Regions from separate parts of the Faecalicoccus sp. genome, predicted to be linked through region 2. Evidence: a T-box and tRNA genes for the amino acid it is inferred to sense, from the RefSeq annotation. Region 2 holds a T-box; the other holds one or more tRNA genes.
The links. A T-box is a leader RNA that pairs with one kind of tRNA and senses whether it is charged. The one in region 2 lies ahead of U0M88_RS01855 (valine--tRNA ligase), so its partner is inferred to be a tRNA-Val.
Positions count from the first base shown of each region.

Region 1 (6,539 bases), on a different contig from region 2:
CACATCGGTTTTACGGATGGTCTTACTTTCATTTGTCTAATCCCTCCTACTTTCTTCTGAATGTTATACGCCCACGTGTTAAATCATAGGGTGAAATTTCCACAGTTACACGATCACCTGGTAAAATGCGAATGTGGTGCATACGGATTTTACCAGAAACGTGAGCCATGATTTCGTGTCCGTTTTCCAATTTCACCTTAAAAGCAGCATTAGGTAATGTGTCAACAACGATCCCATCGATCTCGATCTTATCCTGCTTCGACATGAATTCTACAACGCCTCCTTACTGAATAATGAAATGACTTGGCATAAATAGCCATCTATCATTCTACCAAACAAAATCAAAAAAAGCCAAGAAAACATGCACTTTTTCCTGACTTTTTTATTCTTTCAACAATTTTACCAGTGCTTTTGGCACATGACGAGGCCCTCGCACCGATTTGATCCCATATTCTTTTAAGCGTTCCAAAGTAAATTCTGAAATATCATAACGCTTTTTCAGCTTTAAACGCATAGCTTTCTGCATATGAATATTTTCATCCTCAAATACATGATCCAGATTGGCTTCTATGATCTCACATTGATAGAAGATACTGGAATAAGGACTTGATACGTATAAGAAAACAATATCCTTTTCATACATAGCTACCGACTGTTTCCAAAGCGTGGTATCGGTATTATCAAAAATATGGACCATATCATAATATTTGGCATTGGCAGGCACGAGCCAATATGGATCAGGACTATTGATCATATAGCTTTGTTTAACCACATCCATGATTTCTTCATCACTGAGCGTATCATCCAGACAAACTGAGATCCAACTCTTTTTATTCATATGATAGGCGGGATAAAAGCCGGGTTCCAGTATCTTTACAGCACATTGTTCATCCAGCTTCACATTCAGTATATCGATAAAGCCCGGTGCTTTTTCTTTTAATTTATCGGCTTTGATATGTTGTATGATCCCAAACCATTTTCCATTCTTAGGATGGCGAAATACACCACTAAGCGGATCTCTCTTCCATAAAAATTCCGGACTAACCTGATATTCCTCCAATATCCTTTGTGCAATTCGATTGGCCTGTCTGGATACAAAAGGCGTTTCCTTAAAACAGTGTTCTCGTATATCCTTTAACAATGCGATATATGCTTCCCGAATCTCGGAAACAAAGGTCCCGTTTTGACTTTCGATTCGATAGTTAACATATTCTTCATCCAAGGCCGTATCCCATATCGTCCCCTTTACATGACCATCCTTAAACACAAATACAATCGCTTTAAAACCGGGAACCTGATTTCTGACATAACAATATCCCTTTTCTTCTTTGATAAAGCCATAAGATACAAGCAAGTTCCAATCTACCGTATACTTTTTAAAGATCTCATCTTCCAGCATCGTTTTCTCCCATACGCTCCAATAAGATTTCCAAGCCCTGTGATACGGTACTTTGTGGATCATCCGTTACATAGACCGGACAGTTGACTAAACTCTGCAGGTTTTCCTTCAATCCCTTTAACAACATGGTCCCGCCGCAACAAATGATTCCTCGCATGCGTACATCTTCCTGTTGTTCAGGACTCAAGCCGGACAAAAACTGATAGATCCATCTGGCCCATTGTTCACACAATGGATATAACACCGGAACCAGCATATTTTCATCCAACTGCAAAGACATCAATTTTTGACTTTGCATATTCACACCCTGCACCAACATGGTTTTCGGTTGTTTCTGCATCTGTGTCTGCCCGATGTTGATTTTGATCTTTTCAGCCATGGAATCGCTGATCTGCATATGACAACTTTGACGCAGCCATTTTTGGATCAGCAAATTAACATGCCTTCCCGCTACTTTATACTGACTGCTTCTTTGCATCTGCCCGTTACTGAATACGGCAATATCACAATTAGAAGAACCCAGATTTAATACACAGCTGGCAACAGGAATAAACAGATTTAACTGCGCACCGATAGCCGCCACCCAGATTTCCTGTTCAAAATAAACACGATAGGCTCCAAACTCTAATAAATGCTGTTTCAATTCTTCTCTTTGTTGACGATTTAGCGCCATCGGATAACTAAACAATAGAACCGTCTTCTTAAACATTCGAAAAACTTTATAGTCATAGATCAGCTGTTCCAACAAAGCATGTAAGGCATCAAAGTCAATCTTGTTTTGTGATAAAGGCGAAATGACACGGATTTTTTGATCTAAAGATTCTTTCATTTCCTTTGCCTCATCACCGATGGCAAGTACATTGTCTTTTTGATCTAATGCGACCATGCAAGCCTCATCAAAGAGCAAACCTTCGTTTTCCATGACCAGTCGAATTTTATCGGCTCCTAAATCAATACCTACTCGAATCATAATCTTCATCACTTTCTATATATAATATAAGTATAGCATAGTTAAAAGTCAGACTCTATGTTATACTATAAGTGCGCATTCATGTATAAATCATGAAAATAGAAATCATTTCTTCAGAGAATAAAAAAATGGAAATTCCAACCGACTTTACACTTTTGACGATCGTAGAGCATTTGGAAACGGAAAAAGGAAAACAATATCTGGATTATTGGTTGGATTGGGAAGAATTATTTACCCAAATTCATTTGCCCATATGGATTCTAACGCAAGATGAAAGCACAACCATACAGAATTTTTTGAATACGTATGCCACCAGTCTTCAAGCAGGAAAAAGTACCAATAAAGATTTATTTGATCAACTTGGCTGTATTCGTCAAAAATTTGTTTTTGGAAAAACTTATACGATCTTAGATCCGGCGATTTATCTTTTTTATCAGGATACGCTTGTTTATAAGTCGATTCGTACCCACAACAAAGCTATTGGAGAGGCTTATTTAAAAGGACTGGATATCCAATATAAAAATTTTGTGGAAAATTTCAGAAAAAAATTGACATCCAAAAAAGAATTTGTTAGTATAAGAAAGCGCTAAATGAATGGAGGCTTAGCTCAGTTGGGAGAGCATCTGCCTTACAAGCAGAGGGTCAGCGGTTCGAGCCCGTTAGCCTCCACCATTATTATTTTGTGCCGACTTAGCTCAATTGGTAGAGCAACTGACTTGTAATCAGTAGGTTGTGGGTTCGATTCCTATAGTCGGCACCATTATTTTTGACCCGTTAGCTCAGCTGGTAGAGCATTTGACTTTTAATCAAAGGGTCGGGCGTTCGAATCGCCCACGGGTCACCACTTTGCAGGTGTAGTTCAATGGTAGAACTTCAGCCTTCCAAGCTGACTACGTGAGTTCGATTCTCATCACCTGCTCCACATTGTCTCGAAAGCCTTTAGATGAAGGCTTTTTTATTTTTTTCCTGTTCATGACAAATTCAATACAAACCATATTTCACTTTCTATCCAATAAATAGAATCAGCCGACTAACTCCATTATAATCGGCTGATATTTTTTTACTCCTTAAAGAATGCTTCATAAATATCTTTTAGTTGCTTGGTTTCTTCTTCTGTCATTTCTCTTTCATTAGGATCATAGCTATCTACTGTTCCAATATGAGAATTCTTTACTTTTCCATCTTTCATCTCTACGACCATCGGTACATACAAGGTGAGCTGACCATCTTCATTCGTTTCCATATACTCACCCAAATAATTGATGATTCTTTCCTTTTGTTCATCATCATACAAAAGATTATGATCTTCATCTCTGGTCTTAATATAGTAAACCTCTTTCTGATGCTCCTGTGCCACTTCTTTTAAAACCGGTGCAGCATCCTGGCACCATGGACAATCTTCATAGCCAAAATAATATACGCCATCTTCCTGATCCTCTAGTTTTTGTAACACATCTTCCATCGTTAATGCTATAAACCAATCGTCTTTTTGGCTATCCGTTTCATCAATACTGCAGGCAGACTGCTCCTCACAACCTTTCGGAGTCTCAGTCTTTGTTTCCTGTTGCTTATTGATCAAGATCCATAGAACAACACCACATATCATAATTCCTGTACATAGAGTAAATAAGGCAACTTTTCTTTGGTTCATTAAAATTCTCCTTGTTGTTGATTTTTATCTATTGTATACGAATATACCTATAAAAACTATATATTAACTCTAATTTTATTGATCTTGATTTTGTTTGTCCCTGATAGTACATTCAATTTTAGAGAACATTTCTTTCATTTGATAAAAAATCATTGTTTCTTTCTTTATAGAATAGTAGTTCTTTGTTCCTTCTTTTCGCAATTCAAGAAGACCGGCATTCTTTAAGATTTGTAAATGATGCGATACAGCCGGTCTTGATAGATAGGTATGTTGTGCAAGCTCATTAACACGAAGTTCCTTTGGCTCTTGTTCCAACAATGTTAAAAGGATGAGCTGTCTGGTTTCATCTCCCAAAGCTAAAAAGACTGTGCGCAAACTTAAAAAATCTTTACGGAGATCTTTGATCCTTTTTTGACACGCTTCCTGCAACGAATTATCGACTTTGGACATGAAGCGCCTCTCTTTGTACACCACGTGCATACTTTATAGAAGGATACCCTATCACAAGCGTTGTCTGTACTTTTTTACCTTTAGGAATTTTCAACATTCGCTTCAACTTTATAGAAGTATGAGCTGCCAGTGTAAAAAAACCACTGTATAAAACGCCAAGACCATGTGCTTTGGCCATAAGTGCCATGGCCGAAGCCGCCAATACCGCATTCGTTTTATCCTTACCGACAACAACGATTACCAAAGGTGCCTTTTTGAAAAAGAAATGATCATCAATTAGAAATTCTCTATATCTTTTACTAAATAAATTCAGCCCTTTTAAAAGTTTTCGAAACAAATGTACGGCAATCTTTTCTGCCTGCTCCTGCTCTTCCTGCAACAAGATCAGTTCCACATCTCGCATATTTCTGGCAGTAGGCATATAACGAGCTGCTTCCAGGAGATCTTGTATCACATCGTTTGAAATCTCTTTTTTCTGAAATTGGCGTACAGAACGATTTGTTTGAATAGTGTATAAAAATTCTTTAGGATCCATTTCCTTTTGATCGCATTGAATGGGTTCTTGATCAAAGCCTGTCATCGTTACCGCATTTTGTGGACAGATTGCCACACAATGACCACATTTCATACAGTCCTGCGATTGAATTTGTGCTTTGTTTTGTATCAGTCTGATATTTTGCTCCGGACAATCTTTGATACATTGTCTGCATCCTATACATTTTTGCACATCAATCTTTATGTCATGTTTCATACTACTTCCTCCAGTTTTTGAATCAACAGCTTTGCGACAGTTCTGGATGACCATGGATTTTGCCCGGTAATCAGTCTTTGATCCTCAATCGCATAGCTTGTAAAGAATCTTTTCTTTGAATAAAATGCTCCCTTTTCTTTAAGAGCATCTTCCGTAGAAAAAGGGACCAGGTTTCGTTTCCGGCTTAACAACTCTTCTGTGTTGGTAAAGCCTGTCACATGTTTATTTTTTAGTAGAGGTTGCCCGTTACCATCACTTAGAGGCAATAAACCAACTACACCATGGCATACGGCACTGATATATCCTTTTTGTTCATAAATCGTTTCCGCAATCTGTTTCAGTTCTGTATTCTCTACAAAATCCCACAGGACACCATGTCCTCCGGTATAATAGATTGCCTGATAGGCACAGGGATCGATCTCTTGCGGCTTTTGGGTCTTTGCCAAAGCTCGATCGATAAAATCTCTATCTTTATACCATTTATAATCGATAGAATCAGCATATTTTATGGAAACCGGATCAATAGGCACATAGCCACCTGCCGGACTGACAAAATCCACCTCATAGTTCATCTTGACCATTTCATCATAAAAATGAATCAGTTCTCCCAACCATAAACCGGTCGGCTTATCAATTGCTCCATATGTGCTTATATTGGTTTCTACGATCAGTATCTTTTTCATCGTTACATTCCTTTCGTTTATTCGTTTGAACCACTATACCATAAACCGATTGTTGTTGTCTGATTGGTAAAGAAAGTCTTTCCCATTCAATTTGAATATGTTAAGGACTAATTTCTGATATTAGTAAATCTCATCGATTCTTTATGTAAAAAACTTGCATGTCTAAAATTCAACATGCAAGTTCATTTACTATTGATTATTCATCCCCCAGTTTGCTGGCGACAAACCATCCTGCAATAAAAGAAATCAGACCTATAACGATCATCATAATCGAGGATTGACTCCAGTCCGTTTTTAATAGGATTGCTACAGGACTGGCCGTTATCAAACCAATGATAGCATAATACGCTGATGTTTCCCAACGCATTAAAATCCATTCAATTAGCTTAGCAATCGCAAAAATACCAAAAACAACGCCAACACCGAACGGAATCATCACCATACAGCAGTTGATGAAAGCCGGTATATCAAAACTTGTAATAGCATCTACAGTTTGATTTACATAAGATAAAATCGTTTCATAATAACCTAAAAGCATCAACATCATAGACCCACTCACACCAGGAATAACCATGGTAGCCGCTGCAATGATTCCCACAAACAGCAAAACAAGAAATTGTAAAAGATCCACTTGA
Region 1 covers NZ_JAXKBY010000025.1:5,496-12,034, reverse strand. The annotation lists gene rpmJ (50S ribosomal protein L36) at 1-32, opposite strand, end outside; gene infA (translation initiation factor IF-1) at 47-265, opposite strand; gene U0M88_RS01310 (MmcQ/YjbR family DNA-binding protein) at 383-1,399, opposite strand; gene U0M88_RS01305 (rod shape-determining protein) at 1,386-2,369, opposite strand; gene U0M88_RS01300 (hypothetical protein) at 2,462-2,959, shown strand; tRNA gene U0M88_RS01295 (tRNA-Val) at 2,966-3,041, shown strand; tRNA gene U0M88_RS01290 (tRNA-Thr) at 3,054-3,129, shown strand; tRNA gene U0M88_RS01285 (tRNA-Lys) at 3,138-3,213, shown strand; tRNA gene U0M88_RS01280 (tRNA-Gly) at 3,218-3,291, shown strand; gene U0M88_RS01275 (transporter accessory protein) at 3,430-4,020, opposite strand; gene U0M88_RS01270 (ArsR/SmtB family transcription factor) at 4,096-4,470, opposite strand; gene U0M88_RS01265 (nitroreductase family protein) at 4,454-5,221, opposite strand; gene U0M88_RS01260 (type 1 glutamine amidotransferase domain-containing protein) at 5,218-5,904, opposite strand; gene U0M88_RS01255 (DUF368 domain-containing protein) at 6,101-6,539, opposite strand, start outside.
Region 1: it has a tRNA-Val gene. The T-box ahead of U0M88_RS01855 (valine--tRNA ligase) is inferred to sense a tRNA for this amino acid. The anticodon was not compared.

Region 2 (9,415 bases):
TAAGATGCGAAGATCGCTTCGTTTTGATTTTTCAATGGTATCCATCATAAAATCCCAGTTGGCTGCCTGTTCCGGGAAAAGTCCGGTATGCTTAAAACCGGTAGGAGAGATTTTAAAGCGTAATCCGCGATAACCAATCGTCCAAAATTCTTTGATTTCTTTGATCGTTTCCCAGTGACCACCTCCGCTTTTAGAGCGATGATAGATCGCATCCGCTTTGTTCCAATCCGGATTCTCAGAATCGATTGGCCATACACAGACCGGATCGGGTCTTCTTAATATAATGGAATTCCAACGTTCCAGTTTTTCTTTGTTTCCTGTATCCAGGACCTCATAGTCCTTCCAATTCTTTGCACATTGATTCATGTTTCTTATTATAACATAGATTCTTGACGGTGTTGATATAATGTTAGTAATGAAAAGGAGCGAATCAGAATGTTTGTACAACTGTTTTGTAAGGATAGAAATCAAAAAGAAAAAGATGAATTGTATCAGGTTCTCGGTGCGATTGCCCATCGTGAAAATGTACAGATTGAAGAGCGTGGCGATGTTGTTGAAATGGAGGTCTGTCCACAAGGGAAGATCATTGTTCATGAAGAGGACAGAGAGGTCATTTTAAGTGCTAATACGCGTCATGCCGGTGCCGGTTTTCATGCGTTTTGCGTTGATATCTTTATGGATATTCAACAAGAACTGAACGGAGAATTTGAACTGGTGGATGATCTGGAATTTGATCAGGATGGAAATTTTCATCGGCTGCATCATCTGTATGAAGATGAGTTAGACTATTTAAGAGGCAATCTAGTGAAGCGAGAACCTGTCTTCTATAAGAACTATTTATACGATGAAACTTACTTTTTGCCGATGGAAAAAGAGAATGCGATTGCGACACCGATCGGTTATATCGACACCAAAGAGTTTTTACATATGGATCCGCATGATTTGATGGATTTGTTTTATGTGTGGAACGAATGGGATATGGATGCATCCTACTATAAAAATGCAGCTTTAACTTTATTGGCTAAAGAAGGGTATGGGCCTTATGCTTTGATGAACGATCATACGCATAAAATGGCAAATATGATCTGTGATTATATCGAACTGGCTTATAAGATGGATTCATCCATTCCGTTACCGATCAAAGAATATCGTTTATACATTCAACTTCTGCAAAGAGAAGATCAGCTAAAAGATCCGGTGAACATGGAACAGGAAGTATATCAATATCGTTTGATGGAAGTATATCACCTGTTTGAAAATGTAAAGGTCGTGGCGTTAGGTGCCTGTGAAAGAAGCTATGATCCGGTGACACAATCGCTTTGTCTGATGTCAGCTCGAAAGGAAGAACATGAGTGGGACTACTTGATTCAGGCATCTAAACAACCTTTGATTTGTTCACAATTGGATCAGCTGGAAAAAAAGGAACCGATTCAATATCGTGATAAGGCCGTTTGGATACATGAATATAAAGAAGATGGTATCTTCTTTTTAGAGGCCAAAATCGTTTCTATGGAAGAAGAGCTTTTCTTTCATTGTACGCTGAAAGAAGAGAAACAAATTCCGTATTTAAAACAATGTATCAAGGAAAGTGAGTTTGCGATCCTGGATTAAAAACAGAAAAAATGGATGGAAAACAGGGCTTGTTTTTAACGATGTAACACTTCATCTTAGAAATGATGTGAAACCGCTTTTAAAAATTGTAAAAAGTGATCAAAAGTGATAAAATTTGTACGAGTATAGAGCTAAGTACTTTAAAAGTAGGAGGATTTTACATGTTAAAAGGTATTGCGGCAAGTGCTGGTGTATCCGTAGCTAAGGTCTATAAACTGGAAACACCAAATGTAGTAATCGAAAAGAAACAGGGAGATGCCGAATCAGAAATCAAAAAATTTGATGAAGCTTTGGAGAAAACAAAAAAAGACATTGAAGGTGTCAAAGAAAGAGCTGCAAAACGCTTAAGTGAAGAAGAACTGGCTGTATTTGATGCGCATCTGATGATGGCAGGTGACCCAGAATTAGCCGGACAGATCAAAAATATGATTCAGAATGAATCAGTGAATGCGGAATATGCAACGGAAGTAGTTGCTACACAGATGGTTGAAATGTTCGAAAGCATGGATAACGAATATTTCAAGGAAAGAGCTGCAGACGTTAAGGACGTAACATTCCGTTTGAAATGTAATCTGTTAGGTTTGGTCATTCCGGATCTGACAAGCATTGATGAAGATTCAATCATCGTTGCTCACGACTTAACACCAAGTGATACGGCACAGTTAAACGAATATGTAAAAGGCTTTGCCACAGAAATCGGTGGAAAGACTTCACATTCTGCCATCATGGCAAACTCTTTGGAAATTCCTGCCGTTGTAGGATGCCCAGGTGTTATGGATGCAGTTAAGACAGGTGATGTATTGGCCTTAGATGCTTTAGATGGTGTTGTGGAAGTAAATCCAGATGAAGCTACAATCAAGGCATATAACGAAAAAGCAGAAGCTTATGCCAAAGAAAAAGAAGAATTAAAGGTTCTGGTTTCTGAAAAATCAGTGACAAAAGATGGTCATGAAGTAGAATTGGCCGGAAACATCGGTGGTTTCAAAGATGTAGAAGGCGTATTGAAAAACGGTGGTGAAGGAGTCGGCTTGTTCCGTACGGAATTCTTATACATGGATTCGGATCACTTCCCAACAGAAGATGAACAATTTGAAGCTTACAAACAAGTTCTGGAAGGAATGCAGGGTAAACGTGTAGTTGTTCGTACACTGGATATCGGTGGTGACAAACACTTGTCTTACTATGAATTCCCACAGGAAATGAACCCATTCTTAGGATATCGTGCAATTCGTTTGTGCTTAAAGGAACAAGATATCTTCCGTACACAGCTTCGTGCTTTGTGCCGTGCTTCCGTTTATGGAAGACTGTGCATCATGTTCCCAATGATCGCAACGGTTAAAGAATTCTGCGATGCCAAAGCTATTTTTGAAGATGTGAAGAAAGAACTGATCGCCGAAGGTGTTCAGGTAGCTGATAATATCGAAGTAGGTATGATGGTTGAAATTCCTGCCGCTGCCGTATTAGCTGATCAGTTTGCCCAATATGCAGACTTCTTCTCTATCGGTACCAATGACTTGATTCAGTTCTCTATGGCTGCTGACCGTATGTCTGAACATGTATCTTACTTGTACCAGCCATATAACCCAAGTGTACTTCGTCTGATTGCCAACACGATCAAAGGTGCTCATTCACAAGGTAAATGGGCTGGTATGTGTGGTGCCATGGCCGGAGAACCGAATGCCGTACCGATTCTGTTAGGATTGGGATTGGATGAATTCTCTATGAGCGCAACACAGATCCTGAAGGCTCGTAAAGTTGTCAAATCTTTGAGCTACGAAGAAATGAAAGATTTAGCTCAGGAATGCTTGAACAAACAAACAGCTGAAGAAGTATTAGAATACGTACAATCTAAAGTAGAACAGTAAATATCCTTTGAGGTATAGGGTTTGGCTCTATACCTTTTTTATTTTGCCAACACAAGAACCAATCACATGAGACTTTTATCAAGTATCTTAAAAAAAATAAATTTAATTCATAGTTTACCGATTTATTTTCGTATATATATGTAGGAGGGTCTCATATGATAGAATTAAATGCACTTGGTTTTTCTTTGAATAGTGATAAACGATTCTTTGATGCACAAAGCAAAAAGATATTATCGTTTAAATCAATTCAGGCTTGTATTCTTCAACAATGTTTAGAGGAATTCAAACATCTATCGCTTGATCAAATCTTTGACTTGATGCAGCGATCTTACTCACATCCTCAGCTTTTTTTCACACAATGTAGAAGATACCAGCATTCCGGATGCGATTATCAGATATGATTTTTTGTACTCTATCTAACATCCGCTTGACAATCATCGAGAGATTTTAATTCATTTGGAAGCACAGGGACAGGACACATATCGATATGCATTGCCACGCAGATGTTGATATTACATGTCAAGGTTGATTTCAGGACAAAAGAATGATCCTTTAGGATTTCAAAAATCTGATTTTGATGAAATCATAGATATTCGTTCTATCTGGATTTGTCTTCATCATGCGCATCAAAAAGATAATTGTTTTTTAGAATATCGAACGCAGGAGCATGTAAGAAGAGGTAACTTTCGCTTTGATCCGGAATGTTACGACTTTTCTCAAATCTATCTTTTGTATCCTTGTATCCATACTGATGCCAATATTCACTTGGAGGAAATTATGAATCGACCAAAAGATATTATGGAATTTCTTTCTTTATTGTTTTTATCAAATCGAGAATTTGATGAAATACGACTTATCCTAGAGAAAAAATATAATATAGTAGTAACGGAAGTACTAAAAACGGAGGTAGAGAAGATGTGTACATTTTCAGAGGGTGCTTTTTTGGCTTGGCAGGAAAGAGGACTTGAACAAGGGTTAGAAAAAGGTAAAGTAGAAACCTTGGTCGATAATATCTCCAGTTTATTGGAAAGTGGACTTATTTCCGATGTGCAACAAGCCTTTTCCATTTTACATGTCAAAAAAGACTTACAGTCAAAAGTATTACAACATCTCCAGCTTCATTAATTACATAAGAAAATAAAGAACCTTTCATAGATAAATCCTATTTTAAAAGGAGACTGATGATTACTTTTAAGTCTCCTTTTTAATGATGTGTCTAAGAAATGGATTTTTGTACTTGCTCCTGAAGCGCTCTGGCTTCTTTAATAGCTTTATGATAGTCCAGATTGTTTCGGATGTAAGGCTCTTTGTTCCAAACGAGGTCTTTTATACTTTGGTCATCACAGGTAATGCGCAGAATGATCTGCACAGGTTCATCACCATTAGACATTGATTGACTCAGTGCATTGGCCAGAGAATTCAAAACAGTTTTAGAAGCAGGTTTCTTAACCGGGACGATCTTCAGCTCAATTTTTGTATTGATGCGACATTGCATGATAGATCCTCTGATTTGATGATGTTGTTTTCTAATGTGATCATACAAATACCTACCTCTCTACTTTTTTTATAACACGTAGAATATCAAAAGTATAGTTATTTTTTACATTCTTTTAACACAGCAGTGTCCATGCTTTAACTTTCAGGACGTATGATAAAGACAAAGTTGAGGTAGGGAAAATGTTGTATGTCATGGGATTTTGTAGTATTTCATTAAGTGTTTTGAGTTATGCGCGTTCTAAGTTCTCTTCAAGTCTGATTCGAGAACGTTTAGAGATCATCGCATGTACACTCTTATTGGTGGGATTGATCTTTCTGGTGGGAACCTTTGGAATCTCAATGAGTGCTGTTTTAGCTTCCAGTTTGTTTATCTGTCTTGTGGCTCTTGTCTTTCAATTTCTGATTTAAAAATTAAACTTGAAATTTGATTCCTTTTAACATAAACTATACACATAAATGCGAGGAATAGAAGGAGTAGTTTTTCCGGAAGTTGTAGAGAGTTTCTGGTTGGTGAAAAGAAGCACAAAGGGAAGATGAAGGTAGTCTAGGAGCAGGTCTTTGAGTTGAGTAGAAGACATCGCAGACACAGCGTTATGTGTAATGAGGTATGTTTTACATACGAATTTAGGTGGTACCACGTCAAGCACGTCCTAATCGGATGTGCTTTTTTTATGAAGGAGGATGACTATGGAAAAAGAAATGGCACCCAAGTATGATCATTTACAAGTAGAATCCGGTAAATATCAAAATTGGATCGACCAAGGTTATTTTACAGCCGGGGATCTTTCAAAAAGACCGTATTGTATTGTGATCCCGCCACCCAATGTAACCGGTAAGCTACATTTGGGTCATGCCTGGGATACGACATTGCAGGATATTATTTGTCGGTATAAACGTTTACAGGGCTATGATGTGTTGTGGGTAGCTGGTATGGATCATGCCGGTATTGCGACACAGGCCAAGGTAGATGCTCGTTTAAAAGACGAGGGTATTTCTCGTTATGATATTGGCCGTGAGAAATTTTTGGATCGCGCCTGGGAATGGAAAGAAGAATATGCTGCAACGATTCGTAAACAATGGGCTAAATTAGGCTTGTCTTTAGATTATACAAGAGAACGCTTTACATTAGATGAAGGATTGAGCCATGCGGTACGAAAAGTCTTTGTCGATCTGTATAATGATGGCCTGATCTATCAGGGCGAAAGAATCATCAACTGGGATCCGGAAGCCAAGACCGCTTTATCCAATATTGAGGTTGAGCATAAAGAGATCAAAGGTCACATGTACTACTTTAAATATAAAGTGGTAGAAACCGGAAAAGAACTGGTGATTGCCACAACACGTCCGGAGACAATGTTTGCCGACCAGGCTATCTTTGTACACCCGGATGATGAACGTTATAAGGATATCATTGGCCTGCATGCGATTAATCCGGCCAATGGGGAAGAATTGCCGATCATGGCGGATGACTATATCGATATGGACTTTGGTACAGCTGTTATGAAGTGTACCCCGGCCCACGATCCAAACGACTTCATGTTGGCTAAAAAATACAATTTGCTGATGCCGATCTGTATGAATCCGGATGGCACGATGAATGAAATGGCACATAAATATGCCGGTATGGATCGTTTTGAATGTCGTAAGGCATTGGTCGAAGATTTTGAAAAAGCCGGTGTTGTCGATCATATTGAAGAACATATGCATCAGGTAGGACATTCACAACGTACCGGTGTAATCGTAGAACCATATTTAAGCAAGCAATGGTTTGTAAAGATGAAACCATTGGCCGATGAAGTTTTAAAAAATCAAAAGATTGAAGATCAAAAGATCAACTTTGTTCCTTCCCGCTTTGAAAAGACGTTTGAACAAGGGCTGGAGAATATCGAAGACTGGTGTATTTCCCGTCAGTTATGGTGGGGTCATCGAATTCCGGCCTGGACGAATAAGGCAACAGGTGAAATCTATGTAGGCATGGAAGATCCAAAAGATCCTGAAAACTGGCAGCAGGATGAAGATGTATTAGATACTTGGTTCTCCAGTGCTTTATGGCCTTTTTCAACTTTGGGATGGCCGGAAACAACAGACGATCTAAAACGTTATTTCCCAAATGATTGTCTTGTTACTGGATATGATATTATTTTCTTCTGGGTTGCCCGTATGGCTTTCCAAACACGATATTGTATGAAAAATCGTCCGTTTAAGGATGTATTGATTCACGGTTTAGTTCGTGATTCCAAAGGACGCAAGATGTCTAAATCCCTGGGTAATGGTATTGATCCGATGGATGTCATTCAAGATAAAGGAGCGGATGCCTTACGCTTCTTCTTAACGACAAACTCTACACCGGGCTTGGATCTTCGTTTTGATGATAAGAAGATGGATGCCGCCTGGAATTTCATCAACAAGATCTGGAATGCAGCTCGTTTTGTACAGATGCAGCTCCAGGATGAAAAGCCGGTATTAAAACCGGAAAATTTAAGTGCTGTCGATAAATGGATCTTGTCAAGAATGAATACGGTCATCGATCACGTGACGATGAATATGGACCGCTATGAATTTGCCATGGTAGGCAATGAATTGTATAGTTTTGTATGGGATGATTTCTGCAGCTGGTATATTGAATTAAGTAAAGCCAATTTATATAGTGAAAATCAGAATATCGTTGCTTCTACAAAAGCTGTACTGCTTACTGTATTGGCAAACATCTGTAAGCTATTACATCCTTTTATGCCGTTTGTAACGGAAGAGATTTATCAGTCGTTGCCACATGATAAAGAAAGCATCAATGTGGAAACATGGCCGGAAAAAGTTGAACTCGATGCCAAAGAAAACGAAAAAGAATTTGTCGATCTGGCTTTATCGATCATCGTAAAAGTTCGTGAGATCAAACAGGAATACAATATGAAACCAAGCAATCCGCTTGCGATATCCATTGTGGATGAACAGGGAAGTGTGATCGATCTTTCGGACGATTATAAACGCATTATCGACCGTATGTGTCATGTTAACTTTGAAACGATCGAAGATGAAGATATTTTGAGCCGTACTCTGGAAAAAGCGGTACTTCGTGTTCGTATGGGAGATTTGGTTGACTACAACGAAGAAAAAGAAAAGCTGGAAAAGGAAATTGAAAGACTTCAAAAAGAAATCAAACGTGCCAGCGGTATGTTGAACAATCCAAACTTTGTATCCAAGGCACCACAGGCTAAAGTCGATCAGGAAAAGGCAAAACTGGCTTCGTATGAAGATCAGCTTCATATGACACAAGCTAATTTAGAAGAGATCTTAAAGAAAATCGGTTAAGATTTACAAATGAAAGCTCCCATTGTGGAGCTTTTTATTATGGCTAAACTGTATGAATGATTCCTTTTGATAAAATATAAATAATTTAAGCAAATTAAAATAACTTACACAAAAGATAAGTTTTATATTGACATTAGTTCATGAGATGATAATATTTAGATACTAAAAGATTAAGAGTCTTAATGAAAGGAGATTAGTATGTCAAAACAAGAAACGATCGATTTGATCAATTCTTCTATGTTGTCTTTGATGGAGTTCACAAGAAAGTCCAGAGGGCCTATTAAGGGATTTCGGGCAAGAGATCTCAGTATTTTGATCTATATTTATACGGATAACGAACATCATCAGGTGACCATGTCACAATTAGCACAAAACTTAAAAGTGACACCGGCTGCTGCCAGTCAGATCATTACAGGTTATGAAAAAAATGGATGGGTAAAACGTGTTCGCTCTACCATGGATCGGCGAACGGTTTATATTCAGATCACGGATGATATCAAAGAGAAAATGTTAGAGAAATGGAGTTGTCATCAGGCTCGATTGAATGAATTTCTGGACATGTTGGGTCCGGAAGACTGTGAAAATTTTCACCGTATTCTAGAGAAGATGATTGGTTTTGTACAAGAAAAAATGCAGGAAGATTCGTGTGTGATGTAATGGAAAGAAAGGAATCGAATGAGCAAGCTATTCAGATATTTTAAGCCATTTATCGGAAGCGTTTTCTGTATTGTCGTCTTGTTGTTTGGACAGGCGTATTGTGAATTGAATTTACCGGATACGATGCAAAATATCGTAAATGTGGGAATTCAAAATCAGGGAATCACTTCCGGTGTGTATCAAAGAGTTTCCAAGAAAACGATGCAGGGCTATTTATTTTTGGCCGATGCGGATGTTAAGGAAGAAATCTTAGATGCCTATACTTTAGTTGAACCGACAAATGCCACTTCAAAACAGATTGATGAAGTTCCGGCCTTAGAAAAAGAACCGGTTTATTTTTTAGATACTGATCTGTCAAAAGAGTCTTTAGATCAATTAAATCAGGATTTAACACAGTTGCAGATGACATTTACGATGGTGATGCAGGCTATGCAAAAGGAAGGACTATCGCAAGAACAGCTGGCATCTTTTTTGATTGA
Region 2 covers NZ_JAXKBY010000034.1:851-10,265, reverse strand. The annotation lists partial or broken gene U0M88_RS01890 (class I SAM-dependent methyltransferase) at 1-366, opposite strand, end outside; gene U0M88_RS01885 (hypothetical protein) at 436-1,611, shown strand; gene ptsP (phosphoenolpyruvate--protein phosphotransferase) at 1,773-3,476, shown strand; gene U0M88_RS01875 (hypothetical protein) at 3,632-3,877, shown strand; gene U0M88_RS01870 (hypothetical protein) at 3,993-4,601, shown strand; gene U0M88_RS01865 (hypothetical protein) at 4,693-4,971, opposite strand; gene U0M88_RS01860 (hypothetical protein) at 5,154-5,381, shown strand; T-box leader at 5,426-5,629, shown strand; gene U0M88_RS01855 (valine--tRNA ligase) at 5,661-8,279, shown strand; gene U0M88_RS01850 (MarR family winged helix-turn-helix transcriptional regulator) at 8,478-8,936, shown strand; partial or broken gene U0M88_RS01845 (ABC transporter permease) at 8,955-9,415, shown strand, end outside.